4 regions of the Paenibacillus humicola genome follow, and region 1 is predicted to be linked to each of the others. Evidence: predicted binding sites of a transcription regulator. Region 1 holds the regulator's gene; each other region holds the start of a gene.
The links. Region 1 encodes Rex, which represses fermentation and respiration genes when NADH is low (regulators of the CRP and FNR family bind a similar motif). Its sites were predicted from a motif close to TTGTGAAATATTTCACAA; they were not measured.
Positions count from the first base shown of each region.

Region 2: PD282_RS05090 (DUF1641 domain-containing protein) is a predicted target of Rex. The motif match lies at 1,558-1,575, and genes of this name have one in related genera.
Region 3: nadA (quinolinate synthase NadA) is a predicted target of Rex. The motif match lies at 2,548-2,565, and genes of this name have one in related genera.
Region 4: PD282_RS25215 (AtpZ/AtpI family protein) is a predicted target of Rex. The motif match lies at 1,865-1,882, and genes of this name have one in related genera.

Region 1 covers NZ_JAQGPL010000001.1:3,437,708-3,441,919, forward strand. Annotated here, with positions in the region: gene PD282_RS15765 (cell wall elongation regulator TseB-like domain-containing protein) at 1-263, opposite strand, end outside; gene PD282_RS15770 (amidohydrolase) at 263-1,564, opposite strand; gene PD282_RS15775 (redox-sensing transcriptional repressor Rex) at 1,545-2,201, opposite strand; gene dinG (ATP-dependent DNA helicase DinG) at 2,198-4,212, opposite strand, start outside.
Region 2 covers NZ_JAQGPL010000001.1:1,048,992-1,053,203, reverse strand. Annotated here, with positions in the region: gene PD282_RS05100 (ABC transporter substrate-binding protein) at 1-194, opposite strand, end outside; gene PD282_RS05095 (bifunctional 2-keto-4-hydroxyglutarate aldolase/2-keto-3-deoxy-6-phosphogluconate aldolase) at 618-1,280, opposite strand; gene PD282_RS05090 (DUF1641 domain-containing protein) at 1,606-2,049, shown strand; gene PD282_RS05085 (NAD(P)/FAD-dependent oxidoreductase) at 2,086-3,264, shown strand; gene PD282_RS05080 (GNAT family N-acetyltransferase) at 3,436-3,861, opposite strand; gene mraY (phospho-N-acetylmuramoyl-pentapeptide-transferase) at 4,075-4,212, shown strand, end outside.
Region 3 covers NZ_JAQGPL010000001.1:62,541-66,752, forward strand. Annotated here, with positions in the region: gene hpt (hypoxanthine phosphoribosyltransferase) at 1-6, shown strand, start outside; gene ftsH (ATP-dependent zinc metalloprotease FtsH) at 142-2,142, shown strand; gene nadA (quinolinate synthase NadA) at 2,592-3,530, shown strand; gene nadB (L-aspartate oxidase) at 3,572-4,212, shown strand, end outside.
Region 4 covers NZ_JAQGPL010000001.1:5,502,379-5,506,590, forward strand. Annotated here, with positions in the region: gene atpE (F0F1 ATP synthase subunit C) at 148-372, opposite strand; gene atpB (F0F1 ATP synthase subunit A) at 438-1,220, opposite strand; gene PD282_RS25210 (ATP synthase subunit I) at 1,223-1,624, opposite strand; gene PD282_RS25215 (AtpZ/AtpI family protein) at 1,625-1,843, opposite strand; gene wecB (non-hydrolyzing UDP-N-acetylglucosamine 2-epimerase) at 2,139-3,278, opposite strand; gene upp (uracil phosphoribosyltransferase) at 3,492-4,121, opposite strand.

The DNA of each region.
Region 1 (4,212 bases):
ACGTCTTCCCCATTCTGATTCGTCCCGTCGACGACCCATACGGTATCGTCCCAGACAAATTTATAGGCTTTATCCGCTTCCTTCAAATCCGCCGCTTTCATCGCTTGTTCTTCCGCCTGCCGCTCCGCCTTCCATACCGGTCCCTGCACGTAGCGGTAAAACTGATTGAGCAGGATCAGCACGGCAACGAAGACGAGGATGCCGAGCCAAACCCATTTGCGCGGCGTCATAAACGGCGGCTGTTTCCGACGGTTGGCCCGCATCAGCCTTTCAGCAGCCTTTCGAAGCAGGCTTGCGCTTCGGCCTTGATTTTCGCTTCATCCAGGAGCAGGCATTCGCCGCCGCGGACGACCTGGCGGCCGTCGATCCAGACGTGCCGGACGTCCCGGCCCGAACCGGCGTATACCAGGTGGGAGACGATGTCCGTCTGCGGATAAAAATGCGGCTGCCTGATATCGATGGCAATGAAATCCGCTTTCATGCCGGGCTTCAGGCACCCGATCCGGTCTTCCTGCCAGAGGGCCCGGGCGCCGTTAACGGTGCCAAGCTTCAGCGCTTCCCATGCGGGCACGGCCGTCGGATCGCCGGATACGCCTTTATGGATAAGCGCGGCGAGGCGGATTTCATCGAACAGGTCAAGGTTGTTGTTGCTCGCGGCGCTGTCGGTGCCGAGCCCGACGGTCACGCCCGCCGCCAGCAGCTCGGGCACGCGAGCCACTCCGCTCGCCAGCTTCAGGTTGCTGGCGGGATTGTGCGACACGGAGACGCCGCGCTCGGCCAGCAGCGCGATTTCGTCCTCCGTCAAATGGACCGCATGGGCGACGAGCGCCGGACGGGAGAAAAAGCCGAGCTTATCCAAATGCTTGACGGGCCGTTCGCCGTACTGCTTCACGTTCTGCTCGACCTCGGCGGCCGTTTCGGACATATGCGTATGAAGCGGCACGTCCAGCTCGTGCGCGGCTTCGACGATCCGCTCGATGTAATCGGGCGGGCACGTGTACGGCGCGTGCGGCGACATCAGCGCGGAAATTCGGCCGTCCCCCTGGCCGTTCCAATCGCGCACGAACTGTTTCGCTTCCTCCAGCTTCGCCGTCTGCACATCCGGCGGGCACAGGCCGATCACGCCGCGCGTCAGCACCCCGCGCATGCCGGACTGCTCGGTCACTTCAGCGACGATATGCATCTTGTCGTACATATCGAGAAAGGTCGTCGTGCCGGACTTCAGCATCTCGAGCGCAGCCAGCGACGTCCCCCAGCGAACGTCCTCTGCGGTAAATTTCGCTTCCATCGGCCACATTTTCTGCTCCAGCCAGACCTGAAGATTCTGATCGTCCGAATAGCCGCGAAGCAGCGACATGGCGGCGTGGCCGTGCGTGTTGACGAGCCCGGGCATAAAGACAAGCCCGCTGCCGTCGACCCGTTCCGCCGCTTCCGGCGCGGGCGACGGCGCGTCTTCCCCGAGATAGACGATCCGGTCAGCTTCAGTCACCAAATGCCCCTTCACGACCGGCCGCGCGTCGTCCATCGTCACGAACGTGCCGTTCTCAATCCATATCCGGTTCATCCTCGTCGTCCTTTCCTTTTTCCAAATAATACGCCAGGCTTAGCAGCTCGGTCGTAAAATCCGCATAATGGATTCTGACCTGCTCCGGCACCCGCAAAATCGTCGGCGCGAAGTTGAGTATCCCTTCAATGCCTGTCTCGACGAACCGGTCGGCCACATTTTGCGCTTCAAAAGCGGGCACGGTAATAATGCCGATGCGTATATCGCGCTCCGTCACCGTCTCCTTCAGCTTATCCATCGGCAGGACGGTCAGGCTGTTGATCGCCTGCCCGACGACTGCGGGATGCGCGTCGAAGACGGCCGTAATTTTCATATTGTCCTTCAGGTACGTATTGTAATTGCACAGCGCCCGCCCGAGGTTGCCTGCGCCGACGAGCGCCATGTTGAGCGGCTGATCCAGCTTCAGAATCTGCCTGATTTTCTCGATCAAGTATGTCACGTCGTAGCCGATGCCTTTGCGCCCGAATTCGCCGAAATAGGCGAGATCCTTGCGGATTTGCGCCGGATTCAAATCCAGCTTGGCGCCCAGCTCCTGCGAGGAGACCGTCTGCACGTCGCGCTTGTTCAGGTCGTTCAGCACCTGCAAATAGACGGGAAGCCGGCGAACGACCGCTTCGGATATTTTGAACGTTTTCATTCCTGCGTCGCCCCCTCGGCCTGCTGCAGCCACTCCCGAATGCGCGGCACGATCTGATCCAGATGCATGTGCTCGATTTTCGGACCCGGCAGCGAGTACAGAAAATATTTGCCGTAATACGTTTCAATGACCCTCGTATCGTAAATGAGAACGATGCCTTTGTCGCGGGAAGTCCGCACGAGCCGGCCGAAGCCCTGCTTGAACCGGATGACCGCCTGCGGAATCGACAGCTTCATGAACGGATTCTGATTCTGTTCCTGCAGCAGCTCGGATTTCGCTTCGACTAGCGGATGATTCGGCGGCTGAAAGGGCAGCCTGACGATAGCCAGACAGGTGAGCGCATCGCCAGGAATGTCGACGCCTTCCCAGAAGCTGCTCGTGCCGAGCAGCACGGAGGCCGTCTGCTGCTGAAAGCGTCGCGTCAGCTTGCTCCGGTTGCCGCTGTCGATGCCCTGTCCGAGCAGCTGAATGCCGCTTGGCGCGAGCAGCTCCTTCAGCGGGTCGTATACCTGCCGGAGCATCCGGTAAGAGGTAAACAGGACGAGCATTCGGCCCTTCGTCTCCATGGCCGTCTCCGCCAGCGATTTCACCAGCATGTCGTTGAACATGGGGTCGCCCGCAGCGCCCTTCAGCACCGGAAAATTGCGAGGGATGCAGACGAGCGCCTGCTCGCGGTAATTGAACGGAGACGGCAGCTGTACCGTCTTGAGCCGTCCGGTATCCAGATCCTGCGCCAAACCGAGCTGCTCGCACGCGTACTGGAACGATTTCTGCACCGACAGCGTCGCCGACGTCAGCACCACGCTTTTTTTCGTTTCGAAAAAATAGTCCCGCAGCTGGCTGCTGACATTCGCCGGCACCGATATCAGGTGCACCGATCTGGCTCGGGAATGGCTGTTCGCTTCGAGCCAATAGACGACGTCCGGATTGTCCGCTTTCATAAACTGGCGCAGCTCGTCGCGGGCGCGGGTCAGGTCCTTCACCGTCCCGCCCAGATCCGTCACCAGCGCGGCAATCGCCTGATCGTCAATATCGTCCTTAATATCGCTCAGCAGCTTGTCGAGCGGGCGGACGATCTGGCTGAGCAGGCCGTACACAACTTCTCCGGCCGCCTGCGCGTCCGTCCACGGCTTCGGCAGCTTGCCGCTGCGCAGCCGCAGCACGAACTGCCCGGTCTCGCCGCCTCCCGCGTCCTGGCCGGCGCCGCCGGATGCCGCCGAACTGCCGCCCATGATCGTATAAAGCAGCTCGAACATCCGCTCCCATTCGTCACGCAGCTCGCCGAATACCGGGACGGTCTCGTCGATGATCTCCCGCCATTTTTCGGTTCGTTCCATGTCTTCGCCGGCCAAGCGGTTCCGCAGCTGGATCAGCAGCCCGTTGCGCGCATCCTTGCACAGCCGCGTCACCGGATGCTGGACGGAATGATAGGACAGCTGCGAACCGAGATGTTTACCTGCTACTTCCTCCAAATGGTGCGCCTCGTCGACGATCAAATGCTCATAGCCCGGAAGCAGCCGGTGATCGGCGCGAATGTCGGTAAACAGCATCGAATGGTTCGTGATGACGACATCGGCCAAATTCGCCTCCTGCTTCGCCCGGTGATAAAAACACCGCTTAAACCAGGGGCAGCTCCGGTTGAGGCAGGAATCGGCGTCGCTTGCGACCGTATTCCAAAACTCCGCGCCGCGGTTGCCGAAGTTGAGCTCCTCCTGATCGCCGTAATCGGTTTCACTCAGCCATACGATCATTTGCGCAGCCGTAATCCGGTCGTCGCCGGGCGCCGCAAAATCGCGCATATTGATCTTGCTCTCGAATTTGCGCAGGCACAAGTAATTGCCGCGTCCCTTGAAGAGGGTCGCTTTGAACGGCACCGGCATAACTGACCGGAGCAGCGGCAAATCGCGCTGCCGCAGCTGCTCCTGCAAATTGATCGTATGCGTGCTGATGATGATTTTCTTTCCCTGCTGAACTCCGTAGAACAGTGCGGGAATCAGATAACCGAGCGATT
Region 2 (4,212 bases), 2.4 Mb from region 1:
ATTTTCGCAAGCTCTTCCGTCAACGGATGTTTCGTGATGATTGCCGTTAGCTTCACTTTGCCGCCCGCTGCGTTGTTACCGCTTTCATTTCCGGCTGCAGCACTGCCGCTCTCGTTATTTGCGCTGCCGCTGCACCCGGCGAGAAGCGCCGCTCCCAGTCCAAGGGTCAGCAAAATCGGGACCGCCTTTTTCATTTCGCTTTTACCTCCGCTTATTATTTGGAATCGAATCGGCATGAAGAGCCGTCCCCTTGTCCGGAAACGCAAAGCAGCCAATCCGGTGAAACCGCAAACCGCCGGTAAACACGGGCAATCAGAGAGAGTCATTATATATTAACTAATTACTATTTTTATTAATCACATACTAGCACAACCGTTTTCAACCTGTCAATCGACAATTTTCTCTCCGTTTTTGATCTCTATTTATTTGTATAGATGTAAGTTTAACCTAAATTCCGTCGTTCAATTAATATGTAGAAGAATTGAATAACAAATACCACACTATCCGATTTACCTGCTGCGAGCATGAAAAAACCCGATCGCAGCGGCCTCCGAAAGGGGCCGAAACGATCGGGCGGTATCCGCCTGCGGCGGATAGGAAGCGAGTCGGGCGGCGGATCAGCCTTTTGCCGCTTTATACGCTTCGATATATTTTGCGGCGCGGGCCGCGATCAGGCTGTAATCGCCTTTTTTCACCGCTTCGCTCGTCAAATCCGAGCCGATGCCGACAGCTACCGCGCCGGCTTTGATCCACTCGCCCAAATTTTCGAGCGAAACGCCGCCGGTCGGCATGATGTTCGCCTGCGGCACCGGGCCTTTCAGCGCCTTAATGATGGAAGGCGAATACAGGTTGCCCGGAAACAGCTTGACGATATCGACGCCGAGCTCGAGCGCCTCCTGGATTTCCTTCACCGTCATGACGCCCGGCATGACCGGGATCCGGTAACGGTTGCAAAGCGTAACGGTCGCCGGATTGAGCGACGGCCCCACGACAAACTCCGCTCCGCTCAGAATGGCGGCGCGGGCCGTCTCCGGGTCGAGCACCGTGCCGACGCCGATAATCGCAAATTTCGCCGGGTCCGCCGTGTCGCTCGAATACGTGGCGGCCAGCTTCTCGATCGCCTTCAGCGCGAACGGAACCGTCATCGTCACTTCGATCGTTTTAATGCCGCCGGCGATGCACTGCTCCGCCATCTCGACCACGTCCTCCGGCGATTCGCCGCGCAGAACGGCGACGACGCCTTCCTCCGCCATTTGTTGAACCAGCTTCAATTTTTTCATGGGTGCGCACCAGCCTTTGCCTTTTTTCGTCATCTGTCCGTTATTGTACCATGCCCAGCGGAATTTGTAGACAAGCCGGCGGGCTGCGGGCCCGGCTGCGGACGGACGCCGGAATGCCCGGGCCAGAAATAATTCCTTGTAAGGAAGCGCAAACTACACCTATCCGGACTGCGGATTGTTTGTCACAATATCGTCACAAAAAACAATTTCACAGTTTTTACGAAAAGGTTTACAATTAACCATTAGGATATCATTCATACCCAGAGACTCGGCTTATTTGTGAAAGAATGCACAAATACTGCCGGACAAAGGAGGACGTTACCGCATGACCATCGTAAACAGTCAGGAAAGCTCCGTGTCCCAGGCCGAGGCGGCTCCGGATGCAAAGGGCAAGCTGGATCTGCTGGAGCAGCTGACGCGCCCCGAAATTCAGGATTCGCTCACGGTGCTGATCGAGAATCTCCCGAAAATGGCCGAAATGATGACGCAGCTTACGAAAGCGTACGATTTCGCTCAGGCGATCATGACCGACCGCGTGCTGATCGACGATCTGAAAGGCGGATTCACCGAATTTGCCCAGCCGATCCAGGAGAAAGCGAAGAGCCTTGCGCAAGCGGCGATGGAAGCCAATGAGCGGGCCCAGTCGAGCAGAGCGACGATCGGCATCTTCGGGTTGCTCAACATGCTGAAGGATCCGCAGGTCCAGTATGCGCTCCGATTCTCCCAGGCTTTTCTCGACGTCACGGCGGAACAGAAGAAGCGCGGCTAGACCGGACCGGCACATCATAACGGAGGAGGAAGCATCATCATGAAACAGGTATTGATACTCGGCGGCGGTTATGGCGGCCTGCTGACCGCCCTCACGGCACGCAAATATTTAGACGCGTCGGAGGCGGCGATTACGCTCGTCAACAAAACGCCGTATCACCAAATCGTAACCGAGCTCCATCGTCTGGCCGTCGGCGGACTTTCGGAGCAGGCGGTGGCTCTTCCCCTGGATAAGCTGCTGCGCAACAAACAGGTCGAGCTGCGGGTGGATACCGTCCAGCAGATCGAGCCGGACCAGAAAAAAGTAACGCTCACTAGCGGCGCTTCGCTCAGCTACGACGCGCTCGTGATCGCGCTGGGCAGCGAAACGGCTTTCTTCGGCATTCCGGGCCTGCAGGAGAACAGCTTCGTGCTGAAGTCCGTGGCCGACGCCAACCGTATTTGCGCCCACGTCGAAAGCAAGCTGGATTCTTATAAGCGGACGAACAACAAAGCGGACGCGACGTTTATCGTCGGCGGCGGCGGCTTGACCGGCGTCGAGCTGGTCGGCGAATTCGCCGATATGCTGCCGGAGCTCTGCAAGCGGAAAGGCATCGATTACGCCGACATTTCGCTGTACTGCGTCGAAGCGGCGCCCACTATTCTGCTCGGCTTCGCGCCTGATCTGGTCGAACGGGCGCGCACCAGCCTGGAGAAGCGCGGCGTGAAGTTCCTGATCGGCCTGGCGGTCACCGAAGCGACGCCGGCGGGAATCACGCTCAAGGACGGCAGCACGATCGAGACAGGGACGTTCGTCTGGACCGGCGGCGTGCAGGGCAACGCGGTTGTCGCAAACTGCGGCATCGAAGTGAACAGGGGCCGCGCGACCGTAACGCCCGGTTTGCAATCGACGAGCCACCCGGACGTATTCGTCGCCGGCGACAGCGCCGTCGTCATGGGGCCGGAAGGGCGCCCGTATCCGCCGACCGCGCAGCTGGCCTGGCAGATGGGCGAAACGATCGGCAATAACCTGGCGGCTTATTTCAAAGGCATCCCGTTCGAAGAGTTCTCGCCGGTCTTCTCCGGCACGCTCGGCAGCCTCGGCCGCAAAGACGGCTTCGGCACGATCGGGGCCAACCAAACGAAGCTGAAGGGAACGCCCGCTTCGCTCATGAAGGAAGCGAGCAACATCCGCTACCTGTCGCATATCAACGGGCTGTTCTCGCTCGCCTATTAAATCAAGGCGACATGCAGCCGGTCGTTCAAGAAGGAACGGCCGGCGCGGTCCTTTGATGGCGAAGCAAGCTTCTTCTCCTGGAAATAGAAACTCAAATTTCCGCTATTTCGCATAAAGCGCCTGGCCATGAAGCGGCCAGGCGCTTTTTCGTTTTCACGCGTTAAAGCTAGCTTACAGTTCCTTCACCATCGTGACATGCGGCATGCCGGCATCCATAAAAATGGCGGATACCGTCACGTAGCCCAGCTTCGCGTAAAACGGCTCGGCATGCGTCTGGCTGTTCAGCTTCGCCTTGGCCGCCCCTTTCGATCTGGCGATCGATTCGAGCTCCCGCACGATCATTTGGCCGATCCCCTGCGAGCGGTATTCGGCCAGCACGCAGATCCGCTCCAGCTTGCCCGCTCCGTCGACCAGCCGCACACGCCCGGCGCCGATCGGCCGGCTGCCGGAATAGACGACGATATGCTCCGCTTCGTCTTCAAGCTCGTCCAGCTCCAGCTCGGGAGGCACGCCCTGCTCCCCGACAAATACGGCGCTTCGCACGCGGAACGCATCGTTCCGGCCCTCCGTTCCTTTCACCTTCTCCACGGTTACCATGTATCCGCTCTCCTCCTCCGCCATGTATCTTTCATCTCCTGCTCATCATCCCTTGCCGTACCGGCATATGTCAATCGTTCGAAGGGCCGGAATGTTAAGGGCGGCCGTCCGCTCGCGGATACCGGCGGCACTTTTTTCGAAATGCGCAGGAATAGTAACCCGGAGGGCAGAAATATACTGGAACTAAATCCTGTCCAAATGGAGATTGAAGCGATGACTCATTCGATTGCAGGCGTTTCCGGCATCGCCTTTATGCTGGTCGCCGTCATGATGCCTTTCTTGATTTGGGGCCTGCGCACGCTGCGCCTGACCCAGCCGATCCGGGCGGAGCTCCCGCCGGACCACCAGGCC
Region 3 (4,212 bases), 3.4 Mb from region 1:
AAGTAAGCACACTTGTCCTTAAGACGCAGGACTAGAAACTCCATGCTAGTGCCCGGCCGTACATGCCTCATCTCCCTTTCGTTTGTAGTGGGGAAACATGCTATGGTAAAATATTTGAAGCGTCTTGAGAGGAGGTAAGGGATGAATCGGATCATCCGGAACACTGGATTTTATTTGATTATTTTTTTAGTGACCGTCGGGATCTTCCAATTTATCAGCAGCCAAAACGATACAACCGAAGAAATACGATACGACCAGCTGAGACAAGCGCTGCAGACCAACAACGTCGAGGATTTGACGATGCAGTTCGACGGCTATTCGTATCAGGTCACTGGTGACTATAAAAATCCGCCGGAAGGCGTTAAATCGAAGCATTTCTCCACGCATGCGAACATCGAGGAGTTTGCGGTCAAAGAGATTTACGACGCACAGGCGAAGAACGACTTCCAAATGACAGTCAAGCCGATGCAGGGCGAGAGCATCTGGCTGACATTCCTTACCTCAATCATTCCGTTCGTGATTATTTTCATCCTGTTCTTCTTCCTTATTAATCAGGCCCAGGGCGGCGGCGGTAAAGTGATGAACTTCGGCAAAAGCCGGGCCCGCCTGTACAATGAGGAGAAGAAACGGGTTACGTTCGAGGACGTGGCCGGAGCGGACGAGGAGAAGCAGGAGCTTGTCGAGGTTGTCGAGTTCCTGAAGGATCCGCGCAAATTCGCCGCCGTCGGCGCCCGCATCCCGAAGGGCGTGCTCCTCGTAGGTCCTCCGGGTACCGGTAAAACGCTGCTCGCGCGCGCGGTTGCGGGCGAAGCGGGCGTGCCGTTCTTCAGTATCTCCGGTTCCGACTTCGTCGAAATGTTCGTCGGCGTCGGCGCATCCCGTGTGCGCGACCTGTTCGAGAATGCGAAAAAGAACGCGCCTTGTATCATCTTCATCGACGAAATCGACGCCGTCGGCCGCCAGCGCGGCGCCGGACTCGGCGGCGGGCACGATGAACGCGAACAGACGCTGAACCAGCTCCTCGTCGAAATGGACGGCTTCGGCGCCAACGAAGGCATTATTATCGTGGCGGCGACGAACCGCCCGGATATTCTCGACCCGGCGCTGCTTCGCCCGGGCCGTTTCGACCGGCAGATCACGGTTGACCGTCCGGACGTCAAGGGCCGAGAGGCGGTGCTGAAGGTGCATGCCCGCAACAAGCCGCTGGCGCGCGACGTCAAGCTGGAGACCATTGCGAAGCGGACGACCGGCTTCACCGGCGCCGATCTCGAGAACCTGCTTAATGAGGCGGCGCTGCTTGCGGCCCGCCGCAACAAGAAGGATATCGGGATGAACGAGGTTGACGAAGCGATCGACCGCGTTATCGTCGGCACGGAGAAGCGCAGCCGCGTCATCAGCGACCGCGAGAAGCGGATTGTCGCCTATCACGAGGCCGGCCATACGATTATCGGCTATTTCCTCGAGCATGCCGACATGGTGCACAAAGTGACGATTATCCCGCGCGGCCGCGCCGGCGGATATGTCATTATGCTGCCGAAGGAAGACCGCATGCTGACGACGAAGCAGGAGCTGCTTGACAAAGTGACGGGTCTCTTGGGCGGCCGCGTCGCCGAAGAGCTGTTCATCGGCGAAATCGGCACCGGCGCTTACAGCGACTTCAAGCAGGCCACAAGCATCGTGCGCAGCATGATCATGGAATACGGGATGAGCGACAAGCTCGGACCGATGCAGTTCGGCAGCTCGCAGGGACAGGTGTTCCTCGGCCGCGATATCGGGCATGAGCAGAACTATTCCGACAAAATCGCCTACGAGATCGACCAGGAAATGCAGGCGTTCGTACACGATTGCTATACGCGCGCCAAAAACCTGCTGACCGAGAAAAGCCGGGAAGTGCACCTGATCGCGCAGACGCTGTTGAAGGAAGAGACGCTCGAGCTCGAGCAGATCAAGCGTCTGATCGAGAGCGGCCCAGACGGCCCCGTCGGAACGGACGGCAGCGAGCCTGCGGCCGAACCGAAAGCCGAGCCGTCCATCGATACGATCGGCGGCGTCAAGGTCCGGATCCAAACGAAGGAGCCGGGCGAGCCGAACCCTGCCGATCCGGAAACGGGCGGCGGCAATAACGGTGAACCCGATAAATAAGATGAATCGGTAAAGAAGATGCCCGCTGCGGAACTCCGCGGCGGGCATTTTTTTGAAGAGTTATGTCTCGCCTTTTTTCTCGATCGAACGAAGGAACTCCTCCGGTTCATCGGCTTCACGGCGGACAAGCCGCAAGCTGGATCGCCGTTCACTCCGGTAAATCGCCGGATGGCGCATCAGGGGGCGGACGGGTAAGCAGCAAGGCGGTACGCGGGGCCCAAGGCGAAATCTTTGCCAAGAAGGTCCGAAACGGGCCGTTTTATCGGTTGACAGCCGCTGTGGCCTTGTGTAAATTAAATGTTAATCGCCGTATTCAGGGTGATAACTTTCGACGAATGGACACATTATAGATAAACGACGGGGTCTCGGGTTGTGTGCGCAGTCGACGTCGGATTGCGACCCAGTTTGTGCATCTGTTCACAAAGTCAGGATGTAGAGGAGAATGGTCCATGGAGGCTCTGGCTCTCGAGCGGAAAGCGGAACAAAACCGCGAGCTGCGGGAACGTCTCTTGCAGCTGAAGAAAGAGCGCAACGCAATTATTTTGGCTCATTATTACCAGCGCGACGAAGTACAGGAGGTGGCCGATTTCCGCGGGGATTCGTTCCTGCTTGCCCAGAAGGCGGCGCAGACCGATGCGGATACGATCGTGTTTTGCGGCGTTCATTTCATGGGCGAGAGCGCCAAAATATTAGCGCCGAACAAAACCGTCCTCATCCCTGACGAACGCGCCGGCTGTCCGATGGCCGACATGGTGAACGTGGACGGGCTTCGCAAGCTGAAAGCGCAGCATCCGAACGCGACCGTCGTCACGTATATCAATTCTTCGGCGGAAATCAAGGCGGAGACGGACATCTGCTGCACCTCGGCCAATGCGCTGAAAGTCGTCAATTCGGTCGAAGGCGACGAAGTGATCTGGGTGCCGGACAAAAACCTCGGCGATTACGTGCAGCGCCACACCGACAAAAAAATGATCATTTGGGAAGGGTACTGCAATACGCACGACATGCTTACCGTGAAGGATGTCGAGGAAATGAAAGCGAAATATCCGAATGCCCAGTTTGTCGTGCATCCCGAGTGCCGGCCCGAGGTCGTGAAGCTCGGCGATTTTGTGGGCAGCACAACCGCGATCATCAAATACTGCAAGGAGTCGGATTGCAAAGAATTTATCGTCGGCACCGAGGACGGAACCGGCTATCAGCTGCGGCTCGACAGCCCGGACAAAACATTCCATTTTGCAACCAAATATTTAGTCTGCCCGAACATGAAGGTCAATAACCTGAAAAAGCTGGTCAAATGTTTGGAAACGATGCAGCCGCAAATTTATGTTCCCGAGCAAATCGCGGAGAAAGCCCGCTTGTCCCTGGAGCGCATGTTACAAGTGAAGTAGCATGCGCTACTCTCTTTTCCGAAGAAAGGAATTCGATGCTCATGATTCCGCGTTATTTGGTTGATTTCGAGCTTGAAGGGCTGCCTGTCATCGAAAAGGACGTCATTGTGATCGGGGCCGGCATTGCCGGTCTTTTTACCGCTATTAAAGCATGCGAGACGAACAGCGTCCTGATGATTACGAAGAAATCGCTGCTTGACAGCAATACCCGGTACGCGCAAGGCGGCATCGCGGCCGTTATTTCCAGCGATGATTCGCCGGAGTATCACCGGCAGGATACGCTTGCGGCCGGCGCCGGGCTCTGCTCGGATCAGGCTGTCGATGTGCTCGTCCATGAAGGCCCGAGCGGGGTTGACGATCTGGTGCGGATGGGAACGCATTTCGATCAGGAGAACGGCGAATACGCGCTGACGAAGGAAGGGGCGCACAGCCAGCGCCGCATTTTGCATGCGAATGGGGATGCGACCGGCTTTGAAATCGTTCGCGCGCTGTCGGAGAAAGCGGTTGCCGACTCGCGGATCGAAGTATGGGACGAGCATTTCGTCATCGATCTGGTGACGAGCGGCTCCGAATGCATCGGCGCTTTAGTGCAGAAGCCGGACGGCCAGCGTCTGTTCGTCCGCGGCAAAGCGACGGTTCTGTGCACCGGCGGCGCCGGCCAGCTGTACCGCTACACGACGAA
Region 4 (4,212 bases), 2.1 Mb from region 1:
ATGCGTTTCACTCCTTATCAATCGAATCCAAGCCCCGAACGCTGATTCTCGGAAAATGATCGATTATAATCTGTTCGGCGGAAGGGCATGATCATACGAAAGGCGAGGAGGGTTCCCTCGCCGTTCGTAATTATTGATCGCAGGGGCCTAAGCCAAAGCTTTACCCATCAGCATGAATCCAATGACGACTGCGATAATCGGCAGTGCGTCGACCAAACCGACACCAAGGAACATAAGACCCATCAAGCTGCCGCGCAGTTCAGGCTGACGCGCGCTGCCTTCAATCGTACGGCCGACAATCAAGCCCATGCCAATACCGGAACCGATTGCCGCCAAGCCGAATACGATACCCATAGCGATTGCAAAATCCATAAATAGATGTACCTCCTTAAAGTGGTCAAGCAGCATTTGTAGTGTTTATGTTTCTCACTCCCGGGTTAATGGGAATGATGACTCACGCGGTGAGAAATGTAAACCATCGTCAGCATCGTGAAAATGAACGCCTGAATCGCACCGACGAAAATCGAGTAGCCGATCCAGATGATGAGCGGTATCGCCATGACCGTGGACAGCCCGCCCATGACAATCGTCGGCAGCAGCACCCAAAGCAGAACTTCGCCGGCAAAGATGTTGCCGAAGAGCCGCAGCGGGAAGGACAAGAATTTGGACAGCTCCTCCACAAGGTTAAGCGGCAGTAGCGCCCAGTGAGGCGATACATAGCTTTTCAGATAGGAGCCTACTCCGCGCCGCAGACCGAGCCAATGCGTATACAGCAAAATGATGATCGCCAGCGCAACCGGAATACTGATGGTCGCAGTCGGCGATTTCCACCAGTTGACGTGAACTCCGCCAGAAACGGCTTCGTCAATAAGGGACTGCGTAATGCCGATCGCTGCGCTTGGATGCGGGTGAACCGTAACGAAATTGAGAATCAAACCGAGCTGGTTGGCAATGAACACGTAAAGGAAAAGCGTCAGCCCGAGTCCGACATAACGTTCCGCGGTTTTGGTGTCCATCATCTGTCCGGCGATACCGCGGACGAAATCAATGACCCACTCGAGAAAATTTTGCATGCCTTTCGGCGTCTTGCTCGTCATTCGACGGGTTCCCAGATAAATAATAAGAAATACAAGCGCGCAGGTAACGACCATCATAAGGCAGGTCGACCAGTCAAATACCATTCCCAGCCACTCTCGCGTGGGACTTAGTGGTTCTTCCATGTCTATCTTTCACCCCTTTCCACGGATTTTTTCTGTCGGTAATGATAGACCAGCGCAATGACCAGCGAAATCATAGTCACCGTAGTGAGCCCTACAATGACAGCCGCCCAATGGAACAACCCCGGAAATTTCATGGCGACGTATCCGGCAAATCCCGCGAGCAAAAAACGCTGCAGCGTGCCGATGCCCGGCCGCCTTTTGATCAGACCCTGCGCATATTCGCCGGTCTTGATCGTCTTTTGCATCGTGATCAGTCCGTTCAACAGGCTGAAAAACAGTCCCAGCCCGTATCCCGCAAAGTAAACGCGGCCTGAAGGATACAGCATCCAGCCCAAAACGGTTGCCGCCAGCAAAAAGAAAGCGGTAGCAAATATCCCTCGCATGAAGAGAGAGAATGGAATCATTTAACCATCCCCAAGAAAAGGCTTGACCAGCTTCGTGATCGAATAAATCCCAACTCCGAGTCCAACCAGCACGCCGACAATCAGAAATGCGGGTTCCGTACCGGCAGCCCGGTCTATCGCCCGGCCCACCAAAAACCCTCCGACGGTCGTGAAAGCAAGATCCGCGCCGATCAAACCGACCAAACCCACGGCTTTCCAAGGTCCTGTTGCTTTTCCCAACAGCCGATCACCACCGGAACGTTGTGACATCCTGCAAAAAAGTTTGCTCGGCCCTGTTGACACACTTGGTCATTATGACCAAATACCGGAAGGAATATAACAATTTTCGCGGCCAAGAAGCGCCTTCCCCTCGGAATCCTCATTTATTTTATCCAAAGGGAATCGCTTTTGTCAATTCTTATTCTGGCGTTCAAAAAAATGCAAAAACCGCGATAAATCAAAGGTTGGCAGCGTTTTCTCGCAGTCCGCAAAACCGTACAGTATCACTGTATGATGTATAGTTTTCACACATTGTTCATGAATTGAACGACTCGGGTCTCTGGCCCCTGCCAAAATGATGTAAAATCGCGCCGACAATCCGTTTGGAGGCTTGTCCGTCGCCGTACGGATTGGACGCGCCGCTCATCCGGTCATACAGCTCTTTGTCGGTCAACAGCGCGCGGGCCCGTTCGTACACGTGCTCCTCGTCAGTGCCCGCAAGCTCCAGCGTTCCAGCTTTGATCCCTTCCGGCCGTTCCGTCGTATCGCGGAGCACGAGGGTCGGCACCCCGAAGGTAGGCGCTTCCTCCTGAAGCCCGCCGGAATCCGTCATAATCATATACGTATGCGGGAAAAAATTGTGCATTTCGAATACGTCCAGCGGGTCGACCAGCTTGACGCGGGGATGGCCGCCGAGAATTTCGTTTGCGGGTTCGCGCACGGCCGGGTTCAAGTGGACCGCATAAACGACGGCGACATCCTCGAACTCGTCGGCAATCCGCTTGACCGCGCGGAAAATGTTCCGATGCGGTTCGCCGAGCGACTCGCGGCGGTGCGCCGTCATCAGAATCATTCGCCTGCCTTTCGCCCAATCGAGGACGGGATGCGCGAACGCCCGGTCGACCGTATATTGGAAAACATCGATTGCCGTATTGCCGGTTACGTAAATCGCCGATTCCGGTTTGTTTTCCTTGCGCAGGTTATCCGCGGCCTGGTCCGTCGGCGCAAAATGAATATCCGACAGCACACCGGCCAGCTGCCGGTTCATCTCCTCCGGGTAAGGGGAAAGCTTGTTCCACGTCCTGAGACCGGCTTCCACGTGCCCGACCTGGATTTGCTGGAGGAAGGCCGCATAGCTGGCCAGAAAGGTCGTATGCGTATCGCCGTGGACGAGCACGATATCCGGCTTCGCTTCCTTTAATGCGGGCTCGAGCCCCTGAAGCACCCGAAGCGTCGTTTCCATCAGCGTTTGGCGGTCCTTCATCACGTTCAAGTCGTATTTCGGCTTGATGTTGAAGAAATCGAGCACCTGGTCCAGCATCTGCCTGTGCTGCGCCGTCACGCATACGATCGATTCGATGTGTTCCGGGTGCTTTTCGAGCTCGAGCACGAGCGGAGCCATTTTCACAGCTTCCGGGCGCGTGCCGAAGACAGTCATTACGTTCAGCTTTTTCAATCTGGTCACTCCTCAGGCGTTTTCGGAGAAAACGCGACTTCGTAAGCATAATCTTTGGCGTTTTCGGAGAATTCGCGGCTTCGTAAGCATAAACTCAGGCGTTTTCGGAGAAAACGCGACTTCGTAAGCATAGGCTTTGGCGTTTTCGTAGAAAACGCGACTTCGTTAGCATGAACTTTCGTTTCCGTAGAAAAAAGCGGCTTCGTCAGCCCTTTATTTTGTGCCGAACATCCGGTCGCCGGCATCCCCGAGTCCGGGTACGATATACCCGTGTTCGTTCAGCTTCTCGTCAACCGCGGCGACAAAAATATCGACGTCGGGATGCTTGTCCTGCACCGCCTTTACGCCTTCGGGCGCGGCGATGAGGCACATCAGCACAATTTGCGTGCAGCCCCGGTCCTTCAGCGTCTGAACGGCCGCGCAGGCGGAGCCGCCGGTCGCAAGCATCGGATCGACGACGACCAACAGCCGCTCGGTCGCATCCGTCGGAAGATTGACGTAATATTCGACCGGGCTCAGCGTATCGGGATCGCGGTACAATCCGATGTGGCCGACCTTCGCCGCCGGAATCAGCTTCAGGATGCCGTCCACCATGCCGAGCCCCGCGCGCAGCACGGGAACCAGCCCGAGCTTGCGTCCGGCAATGACCTTGCCGACCGCATCCGCCACCGGCGTGGAAACCGGAGCCGGCTCAAGCGGCAAATTTCGCGTGATTTCATAAGCCATCATCGTCGCCACTTCGTCGACGAGCTCGCGGAAATTTTTCGTATTCGTCTGCTTGTCGCGGATATGCGTCAGCTTGTGCTGAATAAGCGGATGGTCGCAAATCGTCAGTTTGCCCAAAGGTCGTTCGCCCTCCCGTGGAAGCATCGTCGGCACTCGAATTGAGCGGTTTTTTCCGAACAATCCTGTTTATTATAGCATCCGGCACCGG